3 regions of the Lacticaseibacillus zeae subsp. silagei genome follow, and region 1 is predicted to be linked to each of the others. Evidence: riboswitches for the same ligand, from Rfam matches in the RefSeq annotation. Region 1 holds a riboswitch; each other region holds the start of a gene.
What was found. A riboswitch is a leader RNA that binds a small molecule or an ion and turns the genes downstream of it on or off. The one in region 1 is predicted to bind lysine.
Positions count from the first base shown of each region.

Region 2: it holds a riboswitch for lysine, as region 1 does, so the genes downstream of both, LACZS1_RS06335 (amino acid permease) here and lysA (diaminopimelate decarboxylase) in region 1, are expected to answer to the same signal.
Region 3: it holds a riboswitch for lysine, as region 1 does, so the genes downstream of both, LACZS1_RS13685 (ABC transporter permease subunit) here and lysA (diaminopimelate decarboxylase) in region 1, are expected to answer to the same signal.

Region 1 covers NZ_CP132484.1:185,168-189,422, forward strand. The annotation lists gene LACZS1_RS00925 (N-acetyldiaminopimelate deacetylase) at 1-192, opposite strand, end outside; gene dapD (2,3,4,5-tetrahydropyridine-2,6-dicarboxylate N-acetyltransferase) at 199-903, opposite strand; gene lysA (diaminopimelate decarboxylase) at 913-2,262, opposite strand; lysine riboswitch at 2,450-2,629, opposite strand; gene LACZS1_RS00940 (aspartate kinase) at 3,271-4,255, shown strand, end outside.
Region 2 covers NZ_CP132484.1:1,322,310-1,326,564, reverse strand. The annotation lists gene LACZS1_RS06340 (helix-turn-helix domain-containing protein) at 1-971, shown strand, start outside; gene LACZS1_RS06335 (amino acid permease) at 1,127-2,593, opposite strand; lysine riboswitch at 2,737-2,911, opposite strand; gene budA (acetolactate decarboxylase) at 2,971-3,681, opposite strand; gene alsS (acetolactate synthase AlsS) at 3,750-4,255, opposite strand, start outside.
Region 3 covers NZ_CP132484.1:2,956,408-2,960,662, forward strand. The annotation lists gene LACZS1_RS13675 (helix-turn-helix domain-containing protein) at 1-724, opposite strand, end outside; gene LACZS1_RS13680 (CPBP family intramembrane glutamic endopeptidase) at 957-1,637, shown strand; lysine riboswitch at 1,874-2,047, shown strand; gene LACZS1_RS13685 (ABC transporter permease subunit) at 2,154-3,755, shown strand; gene LACZS1_RS13690 (amino acid ABC transporter ATP-binding protein) at 3,759-4,255, shown strand, end outside.

The sequences.
Region 1 (4,255 bases):
CTGCGGGTTTTGTCCGTGAACTTTGACCAGTAAGGCAGTCGGCAATTTAGGCAGTGTCCGAATAGTGAGAAAGGTTTGCGGAAAACTATGCACCGTTTTAAGTAGGAAGGCATGCGTTTCTTTTTCCTGCAAGGCAAGTTCGGGAATTTGGTGGAGCTGGCGGCGAATGGCAATCAATTCAGCTTCCTTCATTAAAAGTCACAGCTTTCTGAGTTCGTCGAGCAGGACGGTTTTGGCTTCCGTTTGATCGTTGACCTGCTTGATGACTTTGGCCGGAACGCCAGCGACCACCGTGTGTGCCGGCACATCGTTAATGACGACAGCTCCGGCGGCAATGACCGCTCCTTCGCCGACCGACACGCCTTCAAGAACCACGGCATTGGCGCCGATCATGACGTGATCACCGATTGTGAGGGGTTTTGCTGACGGTGGTTCTACCACGCCAGCCAAAACGGTACCGGCACCAATATGGCAATATTTGCCGACAATCGCTCGACCGCCCAGCACCGCACCCATGTCGATCATGGTGCCATCGCCGATTTCAGCGCCGATGTTGATAATGGCGCCCATCATGATCACTGCATTGTTGCCGATCAGAACCTGGTCACGAATGATCGCGCCGGGTTCAATCCGAGCATTTTCCGCTTTGATATCTAGCAAAGGAACGCCGGTATTACGGCCCGCAGTTTCGACATAGTAGTCGTCAAGCTTGGCCTTTTTCAAAATTGGCTGGATAACTGCCCAGTCGCCGATGACCGTTCCGGTGTGCTCCCCAAAGAATGCGTGCACACTTTTTGGAAAATGCATATCAGCTAACTCGCCTTTGAGATAGACCTTAACGGGTGTTGTTTTCTGACTGTTGGCAATGGTTGAAATGATCTTTTGGGTGTCTAATTGTGCCATGATGGCCTCCTATTTGGTTGCGGTAGTAGCGTTGTTGACGGTGGTTGCGGGTGTTGACGAGCTCGGTGCGGCGTAGTGGTGATCGTGCTGAATCAAGTCAGCGTAAGTTTCGCGCGTGACGACCAGCTGAGCTTGGCCATTTTCAACGAAAACGACGGCCGGCCGCGGGTTGCGGTTGTAGTTGGATGCCATGGAGTAGCCATAAGCGCCGGTGTCGAAAACGGCAACCACATCGCCTGGCTGCGTGGCGGGCAATGGGGCGTCGTCGATTAAAATATCTCCGGATTCGCAGTACTTGCCGACGAGATGGACATGCTCGGTTGGCTTGGCGGTCGGGTGATCGGCAACCACCGCAGTGTATTGCGCCTGATAAAGGGCGGGCCGAATGTTGTCACCCATGCCACCGTCAACTGCAGCATACGGCCGCAACCCAGGCACGTCTTTGCGGCTGCCGACCGTGTAAAGACTGTAGCCGGCGGGGCCGACAATCGACCGTCCCGGTTCAATCCAGACTGCCGGCAGCGGCCAATCAAGATGGGTGCTTTGCGTTTTGAGGGTACTCAGAATGGCTTTAACAAACGCTTCTGGCGGCAGCGGATCATCCTGGCTGGTGTAAGCAATGCCGAAACCGCCGCCGACATTAAGCACTTGCGGGGTGAAACCGAATTGCCGGTGCCAATTATCAAGGACAGCCAGCAGCTTTTGGGTGACGGCTTCAAATCCGGCCACTTCAAAAATCTGCGAGCCGATATGGGCGTGGATGCCGAGCAGGTTCAGATGTTCGTCGGCTAAAATCCGCTTGGCGGCTTCATCTGCCTGTCCACTTTCAAGATCAAAGCCGAATTTACTGTCAGTTTGGCCGGTTTGATCATAAGCATGGGTGTGGGCGCTAATTCCGGGAGCGACCCGAATCAAAACATCTTGTTGGCCAACTGCTGCTTTCAAGAGCTCATCAAGCAAATCCAATTCGTGAAAATTGTCCACAATGATCGTGCCGACGCCGGCATCCAGTGCTTGTTGCAGTTCAGCTTTGCTTTTGTTATTGCCATGAAAGCTGACTTTTGCCATGGGAAAATCGGCGGCTTGAGCCGTGTATAATTCGCCGCCAGAAACCACATCGACATGAATGTTTTCAGCCTTGGCGACATCGTACATCGCAATGGTTGCAAACGCCTTGGAAGCATAACTGACAGCATAACGAACGTTGGCAGCCTCAAAAACTTGTTTAAACGCGCGAATCTGGTGGCGAATCGCTCCGACATCATACACGTAAAGCGGCGTTTGAAACGTGTGCGCCAGTTGACTGGCCGCAACCCCGCCGATGGTTAATTGACCTTCTTGGTTTGTAGCAAAATTCATAACGTGCATCCTCCTTGAGCGTGGACTGGGCCGGTTAGAAACCGGAGCACAGGTGGTCATTGCGACCAAGGCTCTTATGTGCAGGTTTCTGGCCCAGTGAACGCGTTACGGCAGGGCGACGGCAAACGAAAAGGGATCCTTTTGTTTGGCCACGCGTCAAACAAAAAGATCCCAACTTGCAATCTACTTGAATGATAGCGCCCCGCTTAGGTTTCTAAGCGACAGTACAGGATTTATTCAACCCTGGCCCAACAGGCTTGCCGATCCCGGCGCCCCCATTTCGGCAACCGCCCCTTTCACCAAACGTCACCGCGAAGGATCTCGCTCGATTCGGATACTCATGTTGGTTGCAACCTCTATCTGTTTATCACCAGACTATAATAAAAAAACGAAAGCGTCAAGAGCGTGAACCGGCGCGGTTAGAAGTTGGAGTATAAGTGGCCTTGGGCGTGATGGCCCGGGCTTAGGCCATCGCGCCCAAGGTCCTTATACGCAGACTTCTGCGCCGGTGAACGCGTTTAAGAGAGCAGCAGAGAAAACCAGTGGCCTCCGTGATGGCCCGGGCTTAGGCCATTGCGTCCAAGGTCCTTACACGCAGGTTTCTGGCCCAGTGAACGCGTTTAAGAGAGCAGCAGAGAAAACCAGTGGCCTCAGGCGTGATGGCGCGGGCTTTAGCCATTGCGCTTAAGCTCTTCACATACAAGCTCGTTCCTGCGCCAGCCCACTTTCCGCCAGTCACAACCTCAACTACTTCATCACCCGTTTGAGTAAAAAAATTAAAAACAAATTTCAACACTTTGTTTCTATGCAATGCCGCCAAAACATGCCGATTTTCCGCCGTCGCTGGGGGTTGTGTTTCTGGGAGAGTCTGCTAAAGTACAAAATAAAATGACAGAGTTCTCATTTGCAGAAACGAGCTGGCGAAACGCGATTTCATTGGCGCGATGTCTGTGAGCGAATAGCTGCAAGTTGCTTGCGAAAGAGAACCCATTAGGGAGGCAGTTTATCGTGCGGGTCGTAAAGTTTGGCGGTTCATCATTAGCAAATGGGTCGCAGTTTGCCAAAGTTGTGGCAATCATGAAAGCAAATCCTGCGCGGCAGGTGATGGTGACCAGCGCACCTGGTAAACGGCATCCCGGCGACGTTAAAGTGACGGACTTGCTGATTCAGTATGCCCAGGCGGCCTTGCGCCATGAAAATGCAACTGAAGTCGTTAAGGAAATTGTTGCGCGCTATCAAGCAATTGCCGATGACTTCGGACTTGATCCCCAAGTCATGCAGCAAATCAGCGAAGAACTATACCAGTTACCGAAAAAGACATTTACCAATCACGATTATCTCATGGCCGGATTCAAGGCTCGCGGGGAAAAATTGAATGCGTTTCTGATGACCGCCGTTTTGAATCATGAAGGTATTGAAGCCACTTATGGCGAACCAAAAGACTTGGGGATCATGGTGACCGATGATCCGAATGATGCAGAAGTTTCACGTGAAACTTACACGCATCTGGAAGCTTTTAGTCGACCGCTGGGTGTGCTGGTAGTTCCTGGTTTCTATGGGTATACCAGTAAAGGCGCGATTGCCACTTTTTCACGAGGCGGTTCCGATATCACCGGAGCCATTCTCGCCAACGGTTTTCATGCAGACTTATATGAAAACTTTACCGATGTTGATGGGGTCGCTGCAGCTGATCCGCGGGTGGTGGCAAATCCCCAGATGATTCAGGAAATGACTTATCGGGAAATGCGAGAGCTATCATATGGTGGGTTTGGCGTTTTCCATGATGAAGCGATTTTGCCAGCTATTGCGGGACAGATTCCCATTAATTTGAAGAACACCAATCATCCCGATGCTCCCGGGACCATGATTGTTCCCGAGCAGCATTTTGTCCCGAAGCACGCCATTACCGGCATCGTGAGTTCGCAACATTTCGGCGCCATTTACCTGCATCGTTACCTGTTGAATAAGGAAGTCGGGTTTACGCTGAAGTTGC
Region 2 (4,255 bases), 1.1 Mb from region 1:
ACATGGCCCTGCCCAATGCCAAAACCAATCCGGTCGATATTCTTGAAGAGATCCTCTTTTGGGCAATTTGTCGGGTGCGGATCAGTGGCAATCATTTTGTTACCGGCAACGAACCGTTTGACCGGATCTTCAAGGATTACCCACCATTTCAGCATTCCGTTTATACGCAAGAAATGTTCCCGGCGTTCAATAAGCAATTCATGAAAGCTGAAAATGATTTCTTCTATTTTCAGCAACATCGAACGATCACCTTCTTGCGTGACACACCAGCCGATAAAGACTTTATTCATTACGTTCTTAGCCAAAAGACAGTTGCTGCCGATTTCGTTAAACGACTTTTAGCCTTTTTAGGTGATCATATTCGGCATCACACGGTCTTTGACCTTCAGCACGAACAGGGGTTGATCCTCAATCTGACCCGAATCGCATTGAACAATGAAATGCTGGGCGGCGATTTCATGCATTTGGTCGACTTTTTCAATCCCCGTGCGTTGAATTACACCAAAACCAATCTTTATCAAGGCCTCGAGGAATTCATTGCCACGCTGCCTGATACGCCGGCATATCGACATTTTCTTGGTAAGCAGCATCTATTTTTGCGCACGCTCTACTATTTGCTGACGCCTTATCTGCGCTACTTTGCGGAAACACCTACCGTACGGATCAGATTGGCCTATCTCGACCACAACTTGCTTAACCGCCGCCTTGTCAACTTCTTATCTGATCTACCAATGGTTCACTTGTTGCCGGAACGTGCCGTTTTTAAAACTGCAGACCTCGTTATTACAAGTGTCGATAACGAGCAGGCCATCAAAGCCGCCGCGCCTGCCGGTTTTCATGGGCACATCATTAGTTGGACAGCTGAAGACAGCGACGACGCCATTTTCCGACTGTACTTATTGATTCGCCGCCTGTATCTTAAGAAAACCGACGCCTCGTTGTCAGGCCAAAATGCCGATCCCGCTTCTTAGGCTCTCGTCGTTCGAATAAATTTTGCCAGTTATCCATCAAAAATCGGCTCTAAAACGCAAATTGCTGCGTTTTAGAGCCGATTTAGCTTAGGCGCAATTTCATATACTTTAGCGAGAAATGTTGCGGTCAAAAAGCCAATCAGCTACTCTTTTACTCACGCTCGCTTGCTCGCCTGATGCTCACGGTGTGGTGAAAGATCGACTTTTTCTAACGGAATCAGTTTGGTCTTGTGTTTGACCTTATACCAGACAAATAAAACGATGAATAGCGGAATCGACATGTAAGAAATCAGCAGACGTCCCCAGGCAAAATGTTGCACCGCTTGCAGATCCTGCCCCACAATCACAATTAAGCTCATGATGATCGCCAAAATTGGGCCAACCGGGAACCATTTTGCATGATATTTCAACTCATGAACATCATGCCCCTGCTTCACAAACGCACGCCGAAAGCGAAAATGTGATACCGCGATCCCTAGCCACGCCAGAAATCCGGTCAGGCCGGATGCAGCCACCAACAGTTGATATACATGGGGTCCCATAATGCTGGTCAAAAATGTCAAACCACCGACCAGTGTTGTCAATAGTAAGGCTGCAATCGGAATGCCGCGGGTGTTCGTTTTTTGAAAAACACGCGGCGCAAACCCCGAACCGCCCATGGCCCACAACATTCGGGTGGAGGCATACATGCCGGAATTGGCAGACGACAAAACCGATGTCAGAATCACGGCGTTCATCACACTGGCTGCCCCAGCGAGCCCAATTCGATCAAAAACCAGCGTAAACGGCGAAATCGCCACCTGATCAACGCTAGCGCCTAACAAATTCGGACTGGTATAAGGAATGATGGCGGCAATAACGGCAATGGACAGAATATAAAACAGCAAGATCCGCCAAAACACCTGCTTAATTGCCTTGGGAATGCTGGTTTCGGGCGTGGCACTTTCACCCGCCGTAATCCCGATTAATTCGGTGCCTTGAAAAGAAAAACCAGCAACTACGAAAACCGCTAACGTTGCAGGCAAACCACCAACAAACGGTGCCGCCCCGGTCGTATAATTTTTAAAGCCGATGGGACCGTGTCCGCCCATGATCCCCAGAATGGTCAGCAAGCCCACGACCAGGAAGACCAAGACCGTAATCACTTTGATTAATGAAAGCCAATATTCGGTTTCGCCAAATGATTTGACCGAAATAATGTTAATCGTAAAAATAAGTGCCAAAAAGCCCAGCGAAAACAGCCAACCTGGCACATCCGGTAACCAGAAGTGCATCACAATGGCCGTTGTTGAAACATCAACGGCAACGGTGATCGCCCAATTGAACCAATAGTTCCAGCCTAAAGCAAAGCCAAACGCCGGATCAACAAACCGGCTGGCGTACTCTGAAAAAGACCCGGATACCGGTACATAGGTGGCCATTTCGCCCAAACTGGTCATCAGAAAGAACACCATTAACCCGATACCAATATAAGCTGCGATTGCGCCGCCCGGTCCGGCAGTTGCAATCGCGCTGCCGCTTGCGACAAAAAGTCCGGTGCCAATACTGCCGCCGAGGGCAATCATTGAAAGATGCCGGGTTTTGAGTTCTCGTTTGACCTGATTCGTTGCTGACTGTGCCACAAATGTACTCCTTTGCTGAATGGGTTGAGATGTTAAACGTTAGGCTGTTACGGTTACAGCGCGTTTAAGCAATAAAAAAACCGATGGGTGTCAGTAACTAACCCATCGGCTTATTCTGCTTTTCGTCATGAATAAACGTGATCCGATTTGTTAGCGCCCCGCGATAGCCGCGACAGTCCAGCAGATGTTATCCACTGGCCCAACACCGCCTTACTGAACTAAGCCGGCATTTCGGCACCTTTCCCTTTAACAACTGTGCATCTGGCGTTCAGGCCATTGCAGTTGCGACTGATGATCGGTGCGACCTCTAATCTTGATTATGGTTCACGTTATCATGTCTTATATCTGACGGCAACCGGTTCTCACCCGGTTTTAACTCAATTTTCAGCTTTGCGGATGTCATCGACTAAACTAGCCGTGTCAAAATGCTGCTTTAAGAACGGTTCGTCATCTGTCGGCAAGTGTAACTGAAAGTCACTAAACTTTTGCAAAAATAATTCGCCACTGTCGAGCTCAAAGCCAAGAATGTGCCCACCCATGTGATGATCAGTCGCCAAAAAGTGCAAATGGAAACCCGGCGATACTGCACCGGCATAAAGATCCGGTGAAAAGTAACCGATCAACGTTCCTTTGACGTTATCGGCATGAAATTCTTTTTGACCCGAAGCCGTTTCTGTCAACGTCGGATAAGGAGGTTGCTGCGGCAACACAGCGCGCGTGTGCATTTGCGTAAAGGTCCCTTCGACCCGAACTGCCGCAAAAAGATTACTGGTTTGTAACCGGTCAAGGACCGCTTTCTGAAACCCGGTCAGATCCAACCCTTGAAGCTTTCCGGCCGAAACATCGTCTTGATAATGAACATTCGCAAACGGCACTTTCTCATTCGCTGCAACTTCACGAACGGTACCCTGTGCATTCACCTGATAAACTTTTCCGGCTTGAATAATCAACTCGCCATCAAGGCCGGTCAACGTGCCAATGCCGGTGTCACCGTGTTGCAACAAAGCTTCGATCGTCTGTGTCCCGGCAAACAAACCAGGTACTAGCATTGCCAGTGTCCCATGTTGATACAATCGATCCGTTTTCAAAAAATAACAACCTCCTTTTACACAGGTTTCGAGCCTGCAACCGCCTTGAGTCAACCTGCCACTAACGATTAATAAATCTGATCAGGGAGCATGGCCGCGCCGAGTTCCGCATTGTCGGAATAATCAACCGGAATATCAACCAGCACCGGTCCTTTCGTCGCAAAGGCTTCATCTAACACTTTGCCAAGTTCACTCGGTTGATTGACACGCAGACCTTTGGCACCAAAAGCCTCCGCATATTTGACGAAGTCGACCGGGCCAAAATCAACGCCAGCTGCCCGACCATATTTCATCTCTTCTTGGAATTTTACCATATCATAATGGCCATCGTTCCAAATAATGTGAACCAAATCCGCTTTCAATCGAACTGCTGTTTCTAGCTCTTGGCCCGAGAAAAGAAAACCGCCGTCACCTGATACTGAAACCGCCTTTTTACCCGGACGGACCAAAGTCGCCGCAATCGCCCAAGGCAAGGCAACGCCTAGCGTCTGCATCCCATTGGAAAATAGCAAGTGCCGCGGTTCGTAACTCCGAAAATGGCGGGCCATCCAGATATAGTGACTGCCCACATCTA
Region 3 (4,255 bases), 280 kb from region 1:
GCTGCTCTTGATAGCGCAACATGATCCGCGCATAGAGATCATCGGCCGGAATGGGTAAGTTCTTGGCGACGTTGAGCAGCCGCACAGCATCCACAAACTCCCGACGATGAATCAGCAAGGCGATGCTATTCGTCAAAATCGCCCACAGATACTGGTTCCGGGTTGGATGGCCCTTCACATCCGGCCAGTCCAAAACCAGCTCCATGACCAAACTCATCAGTTGCTCATGGTCGTATATCACCAAGGTGGCGGCAAAGAGATCAAGCTCGTACAATCCCCAGTACCGAATCCGTTTCAAATACTTGATGACATCGGCTTTCATCTGCGGCGTTGTCTGAAAACTCGGGTCCGTAAATCCATTGTGGGCCAGAATATTAATCTGATTCAGTCGGTAAAAAATCAGGCCGGTTTGCCGCCACAAGCGATACTGCTTTTGTGCTAACGCCTGCAACGCTGACTTACCGGCAACCGTGGCCCGATTAACCTGTTGGAAAAAATTCTCCGGATTCAATGCCCGATAGCCTTGTTGCATCAACTCAACATCTTGGTCAAAGCGCGTTAACAGTTTTAAAACAACGGCTGCACTGAGCTGGGTCTCCCCCCGTTCAAAGCGTGACAAAGTAGCGGCTGTCGTAATCCCGGCCGCAATTTCTTCCAATGAGTCATTTTCCTCAAGACGCAACGCCCGTAAATAGGCCCCGACTTTGACAGGCTCCTCCGCCATCAGCACCCGCCCCTTTTTATGAGAAGTTTATTAGACAAATTTAACACGTTTTGTCATTTTTTCAAAATCGAAATATTTTTCTGTGCTTTGCATTTGTTAATCTGTATGTTTTTATTTTTAGTCTGTGCCTATTTTTAAACTTGTTAACCATTAACGCTAATTGTTACAATGGGCGCGTATTTATGTAGCCCAGTTTTTTAGAGCATTCAAAAGTCTAAAGAAGGACAGATAATTGGGGAAAATAATATCCATTGGCGGTTCACTGCTAAAGCACTCTCTTCTCCTCACAGGCATCTTACTGCTTGATATCTTAACCGAATTCCATGATTTTTTTACAATCAGCAAATTGCAGCAAGACCAATATGAAGTTCTAGTGATTGAACTAATATTAAAGGGGGCATTCATTTGGTTTCTTCATTGGCTGTATTTCCGGCAATTAAAACGTTTTAATCCAAATGGTTATGGCCTAAAGCCACTTTCGAGAAAGAACGTGCTTATATTTCTCATTGGGGTTGCGTCTCTCTTCGGGTTTCTGTGTGTTGAATCTCTCACGCCTTTCAACGCGGACAATGCCACGAATCAGGTGCTTGTTAACAAATTCATTCGAACTGCGCCACTATTAGCTAGTGTTGACGCTGTATTAGCGGCCCCAATTATTGAAGAATTTATATTACGTGGTATTTTCTTTAACTATTTTTTCAACAAGAACACTATTATGAGCAAAATTTTCGTTGTCTTAGTCTCTGGCTTTGTGTTTGGGTTGCTTCATGAACCTCATTTCACCGTCAATCTTTTAGTTTACTGCACCATGGGATGGCTATTTGGTTCCGTTTACGCGCTTACTGGGGATTTACGCTATAGCATCGCACTGCACATCCTTAATAACGTCTTAGCTTTTGTCTCTATGTTTTGACAGAGGTTCAAAAATGCTTCTCGTAAGTATGCCTGCAAATATAATCTTCTCCCACCATAACGCGTTCACTGCCGCAGAAGTCTGCGTGTAAGAACCTCAGGCGCAATGTTCAAAAACCGGCCATCACATCTGAGGCCACTTACACACCGACTTCTAACCGCGCCAATTCACGCTCACATCCAATTGACATCCACCTCCCATTCCGCTACACTCGATCTTGACATTTAAATACACCACCAAGAAATAGAGGTTGCGGTGGGCAACGAAAACTGGGGAGTGCCGGATCATGTTGAACCAGTCGTAAGTGCCACCGCCGAAATGTCGGGCCGTGTTCGGACGATCCGCATTGGGCCATGAGCACATAACTCATGGACTGTCGAAGCAAGTTGCTTCGGGGCGCTATGATTCTGGTTTATGACTAAAATCGATGGAATCGACCTTTATTGCTTGTTCAATAAAGGTCGATTTTTTGGTTCCAGCTCTATTTCCCACTACAAGAAGGGAGAATGTCATTTTATGAAAAAACACTGGGTTGCACGTTTGGGTGTTCTGGGGCTCGTATTGAGCCTATTGCTTGGCGGTTTTGCCGCTAAGCCGGTTAATGCTGCGAGCGACGACAACACATTCAAAGTCGGTATGGAAGCCGGCTATGCACCGTTCAATTGGACACAGAACACAGATGCCAATAACGCGGTCAAGATTCAAGGCAGTCATGAATACGCTAATGGTTACGATGTTCAGATTGCGCGGAAAGTTGCTAAGGCACTGCACAAGAAAGTCGTCGTGGTCAAAACCTCTTGGGATGGCCTGCCACCTGCTTTAACTTCCGGCAAAATCGATGCCATTATCGCCGGGATGTCACCAACACCGGATCGGCGCAAAACGATCGATTTTACCAATCCGTACTACATTTCCAACCTGACTATGGTCGTCCGCAAAGATAGCAAATATGCAAAAGCCAAGAGCATTGCTGATTTTAAAGGCGCCAAAGTGACAGCTCAACTCAGTACTTATCACTATCAGGCGATTAACCAAATCAAGGGAGTCGTCAAGGAACCGGCCATGAATGATTTTCCGGCGATGCGGGTGGCCTTGGAGTCCGGCACCATTGACGGCTACGTTTCCGAAGTTCCTGAAGGGATCACGGCAGAACGCGCCAATCCGAACCTGATGTATATCCATTTTGCGAAGGGTCAGGGGTTTAAAACCGATGCCAGTGACACCAACCTAGCAATCGGTTTGCGGAAAAACGATCCCAATAAGGCTAAAATCAATGAACTGCTCGCCACGATTTCCAGTAAGGAGCGGGCTCGTCTGATGAACGAAGCGGTCGATAATCAGCCTTCGACCGAAAAGAGCGGCAACTGGTTCATGGCCATTATGAAACAGTATGGACCGATGCTCTTGCGTGGTACCGGTATGACGCTGCTGCTGGCATTGGTCGGCACGCTTGTCGGCTTCATCATCGGCTTGTTAGTCGGCATTATTCGCACCACGCCAAAACCCAAGAAGTTGGGACAGCGCGGTTTGCGAGCCGTTATCAATTGGCTGCTTTCCTTGTATATCGAAGTCTTCCGTGGCACGCCAATGATTGTTCAGGCCGCGGTCTTGTACTATGGCGCCGCTCAAGCCTGGCACCTGAACATGGATCGCACCACCGCCGCGCTTTTGATTGTTTCGATTAACACTGGCGCCTACATTTCCGAAATTATCCGTGGCGGGATTATTTCCGTTGATGAAGGACAGTTCGAAGCGGCCAGTGCGCTGGGCATGACGCATCTGCAAACCATGATGAAAGTCATCCTGCCGCAAGCGGTTCGTAACTCCCTGCCAGCGGTCACGAATGAGTTCATTGTGAACATTAAGGATACGTCCGTGCTGTCGGTTATCTCGGTTTCCGAACTATTCTTCAGCGGCGAAACCATTGCCGGGCAAAGCTTCCAGTTCTTCCACACTTACCTGATCGTCAGCGGCATCTACCTCATCATGACCTTCACCATCAGCCGCCTCTTCCGGCTCATCGAAAAACATCTCGACGGACCCAAAGACTACAACGTGATGAACAATCAAATGCAGGTTGAAACGCCAAAAATCGGCACCGCAAAAGAGGGGGACTAGCTCATGGCAAGCGAACCATTAATCCAAGTTAAGAATCTCAAAAAGAGTTTTGGGAACCACGAAGTCCTGACTGACATCAACTTTAACGTCCAAGCCGGCGAAGTTGTTTCAATCATCGGTCGCAGCGGCTCCGGCAAGTCGACCCTGTTGCGCAACATCAACCTGTTGGAAACCCCAACTGGCGGCGATATTCTTTTTCACGGCAAAAGCATTTTAGGTGAAGACGTGAAGTTAAGCACCTACCGCGCCAAAGTCGGCATGGTGTTTCAGAGCTTCAACTTGTTCAACAACATGACCGTCTTGCAAAATGTGATGGTGCCGCAGCAAACCGTCTTAAAACGCGACGCTGCTGCCGCCAAAACTCACGCGTTGGAACTGTTGAAACAAGTCGGCATGGATCCTTTCATTGCCGCTAAACCGGATCAGCTCTCCGGCGGGCAGGAACAGCGGGTCGCCATTGCCCGCGCCGAAGCAATGGATCCGGAAGTGCTCCTGTTTGA